DNA from 2 places in the Streptomyces flavofungini genome. Region 2 is predicted to be linked to the other one. Evidence: riboswitches for the same ligand, from Rfam matches in the RefSeq annotation. Region 2 holds a riboswitch; the other holds the start of a gene.
What was found. Region 2 has a riboswitch for cobalamin ahead of QUY26_RS29075 (ABC transporter substrate-binding protein). Riboswitches for the same ligand answer to the same signal wherever they lie in the genome.
Positions count from the first base shown of each region.

Region 1 (7,194 bases), 460 kb from region 2:
CCACCACGGGCCCTCGCCGAGGCCCCGCCGTCCGAGCGGGTGTATGCCGAAAGGATGTGGAGTGACGGCATCCCGGTTCGAGTCACCGTGCGGCCCGACCCAGTTCACTTTCCGTTCATCCAGCTTGCCTACGTTCCACGAGCCACTGACGTCCAACAGAAGCCTGGGTAAATGGAACACATCACGCTTCTCCTCGGGATCGTGATCGTTACCGCTCTCGTGTTCGATTTCACGAACGGTTTCCACGACACAGCCAACGCGATGGCGACGACCATCTCGACCGGCGCTCTCAAGCCCAAGACGGCGGTGGCCATGTCCGCCGTGCTGAACCTCGTCGGAGCGTTCCTCTCCGTCGAAGTCGCCAAGACGATCTCCGGCGGCATCATCAATGAAGACGGTCTCAAGACCGAAGTGATCTTCGCGGCCCTGGTGGGCGCGATCCTCTGGAACCTGTTGACCTGGCTGCTCGGCCTGCCGTCCAGTTCCTCCCACGCCCTGTTCGGCGGCCTGATCGGCGCCGCCGTGATGTCGATGGGCTGGTCTTCGGTGAACGGCGGCACGGTCGTCACCAAGGTGCTGCTGCCCGCGGTCGCCGCCCCGCTCGTCGCCGGCATCGCGGCGACGCTCGCCACCCGGCTGACGTACAAGCTCAGCAGCCGTACGGACGAGAAGGCGACCTCGAAGGGCTACCGCGCCGGGCAGATCGCCTCGGCCGGACTCGTCTCGCTCGCCCACGGCACGAACGACGCCCAGAAGACGATGGGCATCATCACGCTGGCCCTGATCACCGGCGGTGTGCTCAACCCGGGCGCGAACCCCCCGATGTGGGTCATCGTCTCCGCCGGTGTCGCCATCGCGCTCGGTACGTACCTGGGCGGCTGGCGCATCATCCGCACCATGGGCAAGGGCCTCACCGAGCTGGCGCCGCCGCAGGGCTTCGCGGCGCAGACGTCCGCGGCGACGGCCATCCTCGCCTCCTCGCACATCGGCTTCTCCCTCTCCACCACCCAGGTCTGCTCCGGCGCCGTGATGGGCGCGGGCCTCGGCCGCAAGGGCGGCGTGGTCCGCTGGTCCACCGCGACCCGGATGTTCGTGGCGTGGGGCCTGACGCTGCCGGCCGCCGGTCTGGTCGGCGCGGGCGCCGAGCTCCTCACCAAGCAGGGCACCTGGGGCATCGCCACCACGGCCGCGCTCCTGGTCGGCGGCTCCGCCCTCATCTGGTCGCTGTCGCGCCGCCAGCCGGTCGACCACACGAACGTCACGGCCGACGAGATCGGCACCCCCGGCGCCGCCGAGCCCGCGGGCGTCGTGACCACCGCCATCGCCGCCGTCACCCCGCCCCCGGCGGGCCCGGTGGCCGCGAGCACCGCGGCCCCCGCGGCCGACGGCGTCGCACCCGCCCCCTCCGTGGCGGACTCCGCCCGGCCCGCCACGGTGTAAGGAAGAAGCAGCATGAAGATCGACTGGGCAGCTCTCGGCTCCGTCTTCGGAGTCAGCCTCGTGGTGACCGTCGCCCTCGTGGGCCTGTTCACCCTCGGCATCGTCGGCCTCTCCAAGCAGGAGCAGGCGCGGACCGCGCAGGCGAACGGGAGCTCCGCATCCGCGCTCCCCGCGCGCGTGGGCGCGTACGCGTGCTTCGCGCTCTGCGCGGGCGCGGTGGCGTACGGGATCTCGCTGATCGTCGCCTGACACGTCCGGTCGCCGCACGACGGCGTGCGACCCGGACCCACAGCACAAGCCCTGGGGGACGACCGCGTCGGTCGCCCCCCAGGGCTTTCGCATCCCAGGGCCCGGCCCACGGCGCGACAGGGAAGATCGGAAGCGCGCATCACCGTATCTCCCTGATCAGGACGCGCCCCCACTCGCTCAAGTTCGATTAGACATATGGCATACTGGGTAGCAGCTGTCTGCTAGGGTCGGCCGCACATATGTCAGACAGAGCGGCTGCGCTGCGCTGCACGGCGGAGGGCCAGTCTTCGTTAGGCATACCTTCTCACCGCTGCCCTTCGCACGGCTTCATGGCGAGCTGACTCCTGGTCGTAGTGAAGGAGCCTCATGCCCAGCGAAGTAGACCCGAGCCTGAATCGCCGTAAGCTCCGCATCGCCCTGCGCAAGGCCCGTGAGGAGGCCGGGCAGACCCAGGGCGGGGCAGCAGCCGATCTCGAATGGTCCTTGTCGAAGCTGAACCGCATCGAAAAGGGCACTGTCAGCGTCTCGGTGACAGATCTTCGGGCGCTGCTGCGTCAGTACGGCGTGGACGACGAGGAAAGGGTGACCGAGCTGGTCTCCGCCGCCCGCGGCTCGAAGGGCCAGTCGTGGTGGGTGCAGTGGTCGGACATCGCGAACCCCCGGTTCACCGAGTACCTCCCCTTCGAGGCCGCCGCGGACTCACTGCGCACGTACCACCCGATCATCATGCCCGGCCTCCTGCACACCGAGGAGTACGCGGACGCCCTGGCCACTCCTGACGTCGTCGACCCTGGTACCCGCCGCCGCCTCGTGGAGTTCCGCACGGCCCGCCAGGAGCGGGTCTTCGACGAGAGCGGGATCGACGACCTCCACTTCGTCGTCGACGAGTCGGCGCTGCACCGGCAGATCGGGGGGCCCGCGGTGATGCGCGCGCAACTGCAGCGGCTCATCGAGGTCGCCGAGCACCCCCGCACCACCCTCCAGGTCCTGCCCTACACGGCGGGGGCGCTGCTGAGCACGCAGAACGCGTTCGTGCTCCTCGGCTTCAAGGACGACGACGACCTGATCTACCTGGAGAGCGCCCAGTCCGTCGTCGCCACCCGGGACGACTACGAGATGGTCGCCAACTTCCAGGACTGCTTCGAGCAACTGCGGCAGATCGCCTACAGCGACGACCGCGCGATCGACCTGATCAACCAGGTCAAGGAAGGCTTCGCAGGCTGATTCCGGAGCCGTCCGCTCCGGGACGAGGGGAGGGCTGGCACGATGCTGGTCGTCACGTTATTACGGTGGCTGTCGCGCTGCCTGACGGCCTCAGACACCAGGAACCCCGCCGACCCCGCTCCCCCCGTCGGCGCCACGGGCCCCGACGGGGGCCCGGCCGCCGATCCCCTGGACGGCGGCGAGCCCGTCCCCGCCGAACCCACCGCCCCCTCCTCCCAGCTCCACGACCTCTTCAGAGAGGGGATGAAGGATCCGGCGTTCGCCCGCGAACTGGACCGTCTCCTCCACAGCGAGCACCAGCGGAGCCTGCACACACAGGAGCAGCAGACACTGAGTTTCCTGGCGAAGGCCGGTTGCGTGTCGGTGTGCCTCGCTGTGGTCGTCGTGGCGCTGGTGCCGGCCGGGATCCTCGCCCAGGGCGTCGTCGTACGCCACGACATCGACCCCTGGCACTTCGTCGTCGCGCTGGCGGGCGGCTGCGGACTGCTGACAGCCGCGGTGGGATGGCTCGTTCGGACCCTGCGCCGCGGTCGCCGGCAGGAGTCGGCTGCTACGACCGGCGCCGGCCCTCCGGCTGACGGAGCGTCCGCGGACGGTCCCGCTCCACGCGCCGGCGCGGGATGAGCGGCGTGAACTCCCACACGGCCCCCGCCCCCGCCGCCACGACCGCGGCCGTCGCCAGCCAGACCGCGAGCCGGACGTGGAGCCCTTCCACGAGGAGGGAGGCGAGAGCGCCCGCGGCCACCGCGACAGCGCCACTGAGCGCGCAGTACAGCACGAAGACGAAGCGCCGGGCGGGCCCTGCGGCATGCCGGCTCAGCGGCAGTTGCCTGCTCTCAACCCCCATGGTCTCCAGCCTTTCGTGCGCACGCTGGGACAGCTCACTTCCCCCCGACTCTCCCCGAGGCCACCCCCCTGACAAACGCGCGCCACGCCGTCGGCGTCACGTTCATGTGCCCTTCGTCGCGGTGATTCGAGTCACGGACCCACACCGCACCGGCCGGGTGCGCCACTTCCACGCATTCGCCGCCCGTCACGGTGTAACTGCTCTTGAACCACTGCACTGCCGGTAAGTACTCGTCGGCCACACCGCCCCCTTGCCTGCTGCCGTCACGAGAGTCGGACGGTGCCGGGGCCCGGCGGCAGTCGACCGCGCCCTGCCGGGTTCGCGTTCCGCGTCGCTCTCCTGCTGTCATGTTCAAGCTTACGGAGAGTGGTTGCGTCCGCCTAGCCGTAAACCGGCCCTGGCCGCAGGTCCATGTGGGCCTCCGCACACACTCCCGTCGCAGGTCAACAGCGAGTTGACGGGCGTCGCGGGCCATGGTGGACTGCCGGAGCCATTTACGGCGGCAGGAGAGGAAGCCGGTGCGAATCCGGCGCGGTCCCGCCACTGTCACCGGGTGATCCGACGATCCCCGGGAGCCAGGAACTCTCGCCGCCGGTCTCGTCGAACCAGGGCGCGGAAACCCTGAGTGAGGACATATCGCCATGCGCGGCCGCCCGTTGCCGTCCCCTGCCCCGCCCGGGGCCCCGTCGCGGCCGAGAGCCCCGCACCGCGTATCGGCGGGCTGACTCCCATGTGTGCCGATCGCGACTACGCGTACGGCGCCGCCGCCGGACTCCTCGGTGACCTGCTGCTCGGCGATCCTCGCCGGGGCCATCCGGTCGCCGCGTTCGGGCGTGCGGCGGGGGCCGTCGAGCGGGTCCTGTGGCGCGACCACCGCGGGTGGGGCGCGCTGCACACCCTGGTGTGCGCCGGGGGTGCCGTCGGCGCCGGTGCGCTCGCCTCCTTCGCCGCACGCCGGTCGCGTGCCGCTTCCGTCGGGCTGACCGCCGCCGCGACCTGGGCCGTCGTCGGCGGGACCTCGCTGGGGCGGGAGGCCCGCGCCATCGGGGGCGCCCTCGCCGCGGGGGACGTGGAGGTCGCCCGGGAGCGGCTGCCTCATCTGTGCGGGCGTGACCCCGAGGCGCTGGACGCCGACGGGATCGCCCGTGCCGTCGTGGAGTCCGTCGCCGAGAACACCTCCGACGCCGTCGTGGGGGCGTTGGTGTGGGGGGCCGTCGGGGGCGTGCCGGGGCTTGTGGGGTTCCGGGCCGTGAACACGCTCGACGCGATGGTCGGGCACCGGTCTTCGCGGTATCTCCGGTACGGGTGGGCCTCCGCCCGGCTCGACGATGTCGCCGGGTGGCCGGGGGCTCGGCTCACCGCTGCGCTCGCCGTGGTCGCCGGGGGGTCTCCTCGGGGGGCGGTGCGGGCGTGGCATGCCGATGCCTCGAAGCATCCGAGCCCCAACGCCGGGGTCGTCGAGGCCTCGTTCGCGGGGGCGTTGGGGGTGCGGCTCGGGGGCACGCTGGCCTACGCGGGGCGCGTGGAGCACCGACCTGTTCTCAACGGCGGGGGGCGCTCCGTCGCCGTGGGGGACATCGAGCGGGCTGTGAAGTTGTCCCGGCGGGTCGGGTGGCTCGCCCTGGGTGTGGCGGTCGCCGTCGACCTTGCCCGGGGTGCGCGTGCGACCAAGCGGTGCCCGGCAGCGCAGGGGAAGTCGCAGCGGATCGGCGGTGGGACATGAGCGGTGGGCTGCTTGTCGCCGGGACCACCTCCGATGCCGGGAAGAGTGTCGTCACCGCCGGGATCTGCCGGTGGCTCGCCCGCAAGGGCGTCTCCGTCGCGCCTTTCAAGGCGCAGAACATGTCCCTGAACTCGTTCGTCACCCGGGAAGGGGCCGAGATCGGGCGGGCGCAGGCCATGCAGGCGCAGGCCGCGCGGGTGGAGCCCAGCGCGCTGATGAACCCCGTGCTGCTGAAGCCGGGGAGCGACCGGTCGAGTCAGGTCGTGCTCATGGGGAAGCCGGTGGGCGAGATGAGTGCCCGGGGCTATCACGGGGGCCGGCAGGAGGCACTGCTCGACACCGTCGTGGGATGCCTGGCGCAGCTTCGGGGCACGTATGACGCCGTGATCTGCGAAGGGGCGGGGAGTCCCGCCGAGATCAACCTCCGGCGCACCGACATCGTGAACATGGGGATCGCGCGGGCCGCCCGCTTCCCGGTCGTGGTGGTCGGGGACATCGACCGCGGGGGTGTGTTCGCCTCGTTCTTCGGGACCGTGGCGCTGCTGAGCCCGGCCGACCAGGAGCTCGTCGCGGGCTTCCTCGTCAACAAGTTCCGCGGAGACGTGTCGCTGCTCGAACCCGGGCTCGACATGCTGCGCGACCTCACCGGGCGGCCGACCCTCGGCGTACTGCCGTTCCGGCACGGGCTCGGCATCGACGAGGAGGACGGGCTGAGGGTCTCGCTGCGCGGGGCCGTCCGGGAGTCCGTCGTGGCGGCGCCCGTCGGCGAGGACGTGCTGCGCGTCGCCGTGTGCGCGGTGCCGCTGATGTCCAACTTCACCGACGTGGACGCGCTCGCCGCCGAACCCGGCGTCGTGGTGCGGTTCGTGGACCGGGCCGAGGAGCTCGTCGACGCGGACCTCGTCGTCGTACCGGGCACGCGCGGGACCGTGCGCGCCCTTCAGTGGCTGCGCGAGCGCGGGCTCGCGGACGCGCTCGCGCGGCGGGCCGCCGAGGGGCGGCCCGTCCTCGGGATCTGCGGCGGCTTCCAGGTGCTCGGCGAGCGGATCCAGGACGACGTCGAGTCGCGGGCCGGGACCGTGGACGGGCTCGGGCTGCTGCCCGTGCGCGTCACCTTCCGGCGCGAGAAGACCCTGGCCCGGCCCGTCGGCGAGGCCCTCGGCGAGCACGTCGAGGGGTACGAGATCCATCACGGCGTCGCCGAAGTCCTGGGCGGGGACCCCTTCCTGGACGGGTGCCGGGTGGGGGCCGTGTGGGGCACCCACTGGCACGGGTCGCTGGAGAGCGACGCGTTCCGGCGCCGCTTCCTCACCGAGGTCGCGCGCGCCGCGGGCCGCCGCTTCGTGCCCGCGCCCGACACCGGCTTCGCCGCCCTGCGCGAGGAACAGCTCGACCTCCTCGGCGACCTCATCGAAGAACACGCGGACACCGACGCGCTGCTGCGCCTGATCGAGACCGGCGCTCCGTCCGGTCTCCCCTTCATCGCACCGGGGGCACCCTCATGACCGTCCTTCTCCTGTCCACCGCCGACACGGACCTGCTCGCCGCCCGCGCCTCCGACGCGCCCTACCGCATCGCCAACCCGACCCGCGTCGACGTGCGCGAGGAACTGCCCGCGCTCCTCGACGGCGCGGACATCGCCGTCGTACGCCTCCTCGGTGGCAAGCGCGCCTGGGAGGACGGGCTCGCCGCGCTGAAGGCGGCCGGGATC
Region 1 covers NZ_CP128846.1:7,268,788-7,275,981, reverse strand. Annotated here, with positions in the region: gene QUY26_RS31155 (inorganic phosphate transporter) at 172-1,440, shown strand; gene QUY26_RS31150 (hypothetical protein) at 1,453-1,689, shown strand; gene QUY26_RS31145 (helix-turn-helix domain-containing protein) at 2,056-2,913, shown strand; gene QUY26_RS31140 (hypothetical protein) at 2,956-3,537, shown strand; gene QUY26_RS31135 (DUF397 domain-containing protein) at 3,795-4,001, opposite strand; cobalamin riboswitch at 4,218-4,367, shown strand; gene QUY26_RS31130 (cobalamin biosynthesis protein) at 4,491-5,483, shown strand; gene QUY26_RS31125 (cobyric acid synthase) at 5,480-6,988, shown strand; gene cobN (cobaltochelatase subunit CobN) at 6,985-7,194, shown strand, end outside.
Region 1: it holds a riboswitch for cobalamin, as region 2 does, so the genes downstream of both, QUY26_RS31130 (cobalamin biosynthesis protein) here and QUY26_RS29075 (ABC transporter substrate-binding protein) in region 2, are expected to answer to the same signal.

Region 2 (7,194 bases):
GATCTCCAACTGCGTGATCAATCTGTCCACCGACAAGGACGCCGTCTTCGCGGAGATGTTCCGCGTGCTGGTCCCGGGAGGGCGCATCGGCGTCTCGGATGTCGTCGCCGACGACACCCTCACCCCCGCCCAGCGGGCCGAACGCGGCGACCACGTGGGCTGCATCGCGGGCGCCCTGTCCTTCGCCGAGTACCGGCGCGGCCTGGAAGCGGCAGGCTTCACCGGCGTCGAGATCACCCCGACCCACACCGTCGCCGACAGCATGCGGTCCGCGATCGTCCGCGCCACCAAGCCCACCGGTTAGAGTGCGGGCATGTACGGGGGATCAAGAACAGCGAGTACAGCGGGGACAGCGAGAACGCGGACGTTGCCGTGCACGTGGTGCAACACGCCCGTGCCGCAGCCGCGCAGATGGCGCAGGCGGCTCTATTGCAGCAAGGCGCACCGCCGCAAGAACCGCGTGGTGGAGGCCGTCGGCAACTTCCTGGACAGCCTCTAGGAGGGGGGCGCCTGCCGTCGGCCAGGACTCGCCCTCGTCGCAGCCGACGATGTCGTCCTCATCAACTGGCTCTCCGGCAGGGCCTGAAGCGACTCGGTACGTCGCGCAGGCACACACTGCGCTTTATTGACGTAGACCAACAGGGGTCGGCCGGGAGGGGCCAGGAGAGCTCGGCCCGGAGAGCTCGGCCCGGAGAGGGAACGGCGGCGGCCCGGGTGCGCGCTGGTGCGCGCGTTCCCGGGCCGCTGGTGGCGCTGCCCGCCGGCAGCGTCACCCTCTCACCGAAGTCCGGCCGTCAGCAGGTGCGGTTGACGTAGTGCGCCCCCTGGATCTTGCTCGCCGAGCCGAGCCACGTCTTGCCGGGGCCGACACAGCGCTCGTAGTCGGGCGCCATGGAGACCCTGACGTGGATGACGACGCGGGAGCCGTCCGACGTGCAGTGGTTGTAGAAGGCGTCGGACGAGGTCTCGTAGAAGCCGCAGGGGTCTGCGGCCGCGGGGGTCGCGGTGACGGTCACCGCGCCCAGGGACGTGAGGGCGAGGGTGGTGGCGGCGAGGGCACTGGTCACCAGGCGGCGGACGGACACGGGGAACTCCTGGGTGAGGGGGGTCGGTTCGGCCCGGGCCGGTGCGCGGTCCGGGGCGGCTTTCGGCCTGAGGATCGCAGCCCCGTGACACCTCGGATGATCGAATGGCGCCCCTTTCACCTGGAAGAACGTTCCCCCCTCCGCCGATCGGATGGATCTCCTCCGTTTTCCCCCGCGGCCTCGGCCGCCGGGTGTGCGGGCGGGCCGCCGACCCGCGCCGCGAGCCGCTTCGGCGCCTGTACGAGGTAGCTCTCGGTGAGGAGTTCCGCCACCTCGGCCCAGTCGGTGGCCTCGTCGAGACGCATGCCCACGACGTTCCTGCCCCAGGAGAGGCGGAAGAACGGGGCGCCCGCGTTGGTCAGGGCCTCGAACTCCTCGCCGTGCGCGCGGAACGTGAGGGTCGTGGTGAGGCCCTCGGTCGCGATGGCGCGCGCCGACGGGGAGTCCGAGCGGGTCAAGTCGGTCAGGTAGACGTGCGCGAAGGTCGCCGCGCGGATGCGCCAGCGGGTGCCGATCCAGGCCGGTTCCTCGTGCGCCTCGGGGAGGTTCAGGCACACGGCGCGCAGGTGGGTGAGGACGTCGAGGGGGACCTCGTCGTCGTCCGGAGTCGTCCTCTGGCGCGTCATGGGTGTCTCCCTGGGCTGCGGATCTCCGGTGAGTCGGAGGAGTCTCTGCGGTGAGTCCGGTGAGGCTGGTGAGTCCAAGGATCCGTCCGGCGCGCCGGGGTCCTCAGGAAGCGGACCGACACGTGGTCCAGGGGGTCCGCCGGTGGCGTCACCCGCGCCCGCACCCCGTACACCTCCGCGATGAGGTCCTCGGTGACGACCTCGGTGGGCGTGCCGTGCGCGTACGCCCTGCCCTCCTTCAGGACCAGGATCTCGTCGCAGAACATGGCGGCCAGATTGAGGTCGTGCAGAGCGATCACCGTCGTCACGGGGAGCGAGGCGATCAGGTTCAGGAGGTCCAACTGGTGCTGGATGTCCAGGTGGTTGGTGGGTTCGTCGAGGAGGAGCTCGCGGGGGGCCTGGGCCAGGGCGCGCGCGATGTGGGCGCGTTGGCGTTCGCCGCCGGAGAGAGTATGCCAGGACTGGTCGGCCCGGTCGGTGAGGGCGGTGCGGGCCAGGGCGTCGCGGACGGCGCGGTCGTCGGCGGGTGTCGTGCCCGACCAGGGCCTGCGGTGCGGGATGCGGCCGAGGGCCACCACCTCCCGTACGGTCAGCTCCACCTGGGTGGTGGCGTGCTGGTCGACCACCGCGAGCCTGCGCGCCGTCTCCCTGCGGCCGAGGCGGGGCAGCGGCGTGCCGTCCAGCGTGACCACGCCCGCCGCGGGCGCGAGGACGCCCGCGAGGAGGCGCAGGAGCGTGGACTTGCCGGAGCCGTTCGGGCCGATGAGGCCGAGCGTGCTGCCGGGGCGGGGCGCGAGGGTGATGCCGTCGACGATGAGACGGCCCCCGGCCTGGTGGGCGACCCGGTCCGCCGCGAGTCCGGTGGTGGACTCGGGCTTCCCGTGCGTGGACTCGGGCTTTCCGTGCGTGGACTCGGGCTTCCCGTGCGTGGACTCGGGCTTTCCGTCCGTGGGGGCGGACTTCCCGTCCGTGTGCCCGGATCCGCCGGTGGATTCGGGCTTCCCGCGCCGCATCGGCTCCGCCGCCTTCTCGTACGTCGACTTCTCCCGCGCCTCCTCGTACGTCATCGGCTCCTCCGCGTCCGGTACAGCACCGCCACGAACGCCGGTACGCCGATCAGCGAGGTGACCACGCCCACCGGGACCTCCTGCGGGTCGAGGACCGTGCGGGCGAGGGTGTCCACCCAGATCAGGAACACCGCGCCCGCGAGCGCCGTCACCGGCAGGAGCCGCCGGTGCCCCGCGCCGACCACCGCCCGGGCCGCGTGCGGCAGCGCCAGGCCCACGAACCCGATCGCCCCGGCGCTGCTGACCAGGGCCGCCGTCAGGAGCGCCGTGGTGCAGAGCAGCAGCACGCGCACCCGGTCCACGTGGACGCCGAGGGTGGCCGCCGCGTCCTGGCCGAAGGCGAACGCGTCGAGGGCGCGGGCCTGCAGCAGGCACACGGTGAGCGTGACGACGAGCACCGCGCCGCACGTCCACACGTCCGTCCAGGACGCGCCGCTCAGCGAGCCGAGGAGCCAGAACAGCACGCCCCGGGTGGTCTCGGCGTCGGCGGCCGTGAGGACGACGAAGGAGGTGAGCGCGGAGAACAGTTGCATGGCGGCCACGCCGGACAGGACCACGCGGTCCGTGGTGTCGCCGAGGGTGTGGCTGAGCAGCAGGACCAGGGCGAAGGACACGACGGCGCCGATGAACGCGCCCGCCGAGACCGTGAGCGCTCCCCCGCCGACGCCGAGGACCACGACGGCCACGGCGCCCGTGGACGCGCCGGAGGAGACGCCGAGCACGAACGGGTCGGCGAGCGGGTTGCGCAGGAGCGACTGGAGGACCGCCCCGCACACGGCGAGGCCCGCGCCGCACACCGCCGCGAGGACCGTGCGCGGCATCCGCAGGTTCCACACGATGCCGTCGCGGATCGGCGTCAGCTCGGCCTCGCCCCAGCCGAGGTGGGCGGCCACGGCCGACCACACGTCGGGCACGGAGATGTCGGCGGGGCCGATGGTGACGGCCACGGCGAGGGAGAGGAAGAGGGCCGCGAGCCCGGCCAGGGCGAGGAGTCCGCCGCGCAGCGCCGAACGCAGCCGACGCGGGCCCCCGCCCGCGAGGGCCCTCACTTCGTGAGGCCGAACTCGCGCAGCGCCGCCGCCACTTGTTCGATGCCGTCGACGGTCCTGATGCCCGGGTTCAGGGCCTGGCCGCTGAGGAGGACGTACCGCTTCTTCCGCACGGCCGTGAGGTTCTTCGTGGCCGGGTTGGACTCCAGGAACTTGATCTTCTGGCGGGCGCTCTCGGCGGACTGGGACCTGCGCGTGAGGTCGCCGATGACGAGGACGTCGGGGTCGCGGTCGGCGATGGTCTCCCAGTTGATCTGGGGCCATTCCGCGCGGGTGTCGGCGAAGGCGTTCCGCACGCCGAGTGCGCGCGTGATGATGCCGGGGGCGCCGCAGCAGCCCGCGATGTAGGGGGACTCGGAGTTGGCGAACCAGTACATGAGGGTGGTGCCGGAGGCGTCGACGGACCTCTTGGCGCGCGCGGCCCGGGACTTGAGGTCCGCGATCAGCTTCTCGCCGCGCTCCGCCACGCCGAAGACGCGCGCGAGGTCGCGGATCTCGCCGTACACGGTGTCCATCGTGAGGGTCTTGGTGCGGGTGCCGTCGTCGTCGCCGGTGTTGTCCTTGCCCGCGCAGTCGGTCGGCGAGACGTAGACGGGTACGCCGAGTTCGGTGAACTTGGCCCGGTCGGCGACGCCGCCCTTGCCGACCGTGTAGAGGAACGACGCGCTGACGAAGTCGGGTTCCTTGTCGAGGACCTTCTCCAGCGACGGGTAGCGGTCGGCGAGCCGTGGGACCTTCGCGTTCTCCTTCGCCAGGCGCTTCAGGACGGGGTCCGTCCAGGTGCCGGTGCCCACCATGCGGTCGGCGAGGCCGAGGGAGAGCAGGATCTCGGTGGAGCCCTGGTCGAGGGAGACGGCCCGCTCCGGCGGCGCCGTCACCTTCGTCCGCTCGCCGCAGGCGGTGAGCGTGAGGGGGTATCCGGCCCGCGCCTCCCGCTCGGGCTTCGCGGCCGGGCCACCGCACGCGGACGTGGCGGCGAGGACCAGGGCGAGGCCCGCGCTCAGGGCGGCGGAGCGGGTGCGTATGCGGGCGGGGCGGAGGGTACGGCGGACGCCGAGGCGGCGCGGGGTCGAAGGCACACGTCTTCCCGAGTCTCAGGGCTCATGCGCGGAGCCTGGTCTGCGAACTCCGCCGCCCGTGCGGACGGCGGTGCCAGCAGGTCTTCGGACTCGGGTTCGTCCGGGCGGGGCCGCCTTCCCGGGGTCCGTGGACTCCCAGTGGCCGCTGGCCCCGCCCGTCCCCCTCACCGCTGCGCGTCAGTTCCGGATTCCCACCGGATTCCCCGACCCAGGTGCGGGTACGACTGGCGTCCGCAAGCTATCACTCCGGGGCGGCATCACCCCTGGTCGGGGCGGGCTCACCGCGGTAGGTGCCGAAGGCCCACTTGTTGCCCTCGGGGTCGGCGACCGCGAACTCGCGGCTGCCGTACGGCTGGTCCTCGATCTCGCGGATCACCTTCACGCCGGCGGCGGTGAGACGGAGGTAGAGGTCGTCGACGTGGTCGGTGACGACGTACGCCCCGAACGTGCCGGGCCGCAGACACCATTCGGCGGCCTTCGGGTCGTAGCTGCCGAGCATGACCCCGCCGCCCTCGGGCCAGTCGAGCTGGGCGTGGGCGACGCGGCCGCCGTCCTCGTGGACGGCGGTGCGCAGGAAGCCGACGGTACCGACGAGGAAGTCGATCAGGGCGGGTGCGTCGTCGGCCTGGAAGGTGGCCCAGACGTCGGGCGCGCGACGGTTCGCCGCGACCGGACCGGTCGGGCCGCCCTGGCTGTTTCGCGTGGCCTCCGTGGCCTCCGTGGTCTCCAAGGTCTCCGTGGTCTGCGCGCTCTGTGCGCTCTGTGCGCTCTGCCTGCTTTGTTCGCTCTGCGGGTTTTCGTTGCTGTTCATGCGTCCCAGTCTTCGCCGCCCGCGTGCCCTCCGGCTTGGATATTCCGGCACTCCTCGGCCATCCAGGCGCTGGGGCTCGCCCCCGTGTACTGCTGGAAGTCCCGTACGAGGTGGGAGTGGTCGTAGTACCCGCAGTCGGCGGCGATCCGGGCGAGGTCGGGGCGCGCGCCCGCGGCGACCGCGCGGACGACGGCCGCCTTCGCGTGCTGGAAGCGGATGAGACGGGCGGCCTGCTTGGGTGTGACGCCGGTCTCGGCGCGGAACAGCGCGGACAGGCGGCGTTCGCTGAGGGCGACGTGCGCGGACAGACCGCGCAGGGTGCCCGCGCCGCGGTGCCGGGCGAGCCAGGCCCAGGCCTCGCCGACCTCGGGCCGGACGCCTCCGGCGCGCTCCGCGTCGGCCGCGCGGCGCGCCAAGTAGGCGTTGAGGAAGGCGAACCGGTCACTCCAGGCGTCCTGCTCGCAGAGGCGTTCCCGGACGTCGGCGGCGACCCGGCCGAGGACGTCGGTGCCGTCGGTGACGAGCTGTCCGGCCAGCTCGGCGGCGGGCAGCCCGAACAGGGCGCGGGCGGCGAGCGGATGCACGGCGAGCTGAATGCCGGCCTCGTGCTCGGGCTGGACGACGTACGCGGGGCTCTGGTGCAGGCCGCCGACGACGATGTCCGTGCGGACGGCGTCGGGTCCGGTCGCCTGGCCGGGGGTGCGGCCGGTGATGACGGGGCCGTCGAGGGAGAAGATCAGCGTGAGGTACGGGGACGGCAGGCCGCGGTGCAGAGCGGTGCGCCGGCCCTGCGTGCGGTAGCCCACGGCGGACACGACCAGGCCGCCGGGCGGGGGCGCGGCGCGGACGAACTCGCGGGAGGCGGTGTCGCCGTCGCGGGCGGTGGTGTCCGTAGCCGTGGGGCCCATGAAGCCATTGTGGGCGGGCGCGGACGGGCCTGTCGTCCGGTGCGGCTACCCGCGTCCGTCCGTCCCATGCCCGGCACGCACGGTGACCTCGATCATGGGAATCGGGCACCTTGTCCTCGTAGCATGGCGCGCCGCTCCGGACGGGTCGGCTCAGCGCTTCCAGGGAACGGGAACCATGGCAATTCGAACAAAGGGCAGGCCGGCGGTCGTCGGGGCGGCGGGGGCGCTGGCGGCGGCGGTGTTCGCGGGCGGCGCGCTGTGGCCGAGCGCGGCGGACGCGAAGGCGGTGGACGCCCCAGCGCCGAGCGCGGCCGCCCGTGCCGCCGCGGCCGACCTCACGCACTGGCCGAAGCCGGTGGCGGCGAAGCTCGGCAAGGTGATCGCGGAGAACCGGGGGAAGGGCGCGTACGCGGTCTTCGACGCGGACAACACGACGTACCGCCACGACCTGGAGGAATCGCTCCTTCCGTTCCTGGAGATGAAGGGCGTCCTGAGCCGCGCGACGATGGACCCGTCCCTGAAGGTCATCCCGTTCAAGGACACGGCCACGCACAAGGAGAGCCTGTACA
Region 2 covers NZ_CP128846.1:6,804,850-6,812,043, reverse strand. Annotated here, with positions in the region: gene arsM (arsenite methyltransferase) at 1-304, shown strand, start outside; gene QUY26_RS29095 (DUF6355 family natural product biosynthesis protein) at 795-1,085, opposite strand; gene QUY26_RS29090 (MmcQ/YjbR family DNA-binding protein) at 1,202-1,711, opposite strand; gene QUY26_RS29085 (ABC transporter ATP-binding protein) at 1,708-2,526, opposite strand; gene QUY26_RS29080 (FecCD family ABC transporter permease) at 2,775-3,827, opposite strand; gene QUY26_RS29075 (ABC transporter substrate-binding protein) at 3,824-4,813, opposite strand; cobalamin riboswitch at 4,965-5,150, opposite strand; gene QUY26_RS29070 (VOC family protein) at 5,148-5,717, opposite strand; gene QUY26_RS29065 (helix-turn-helix transcriptional regulator) at 5,714-6,625, opposite strand; gene QUY26_RS29060 (haloacid dehalogenase-like hydrolase) at 6,801-7,194, shown strand, end outside.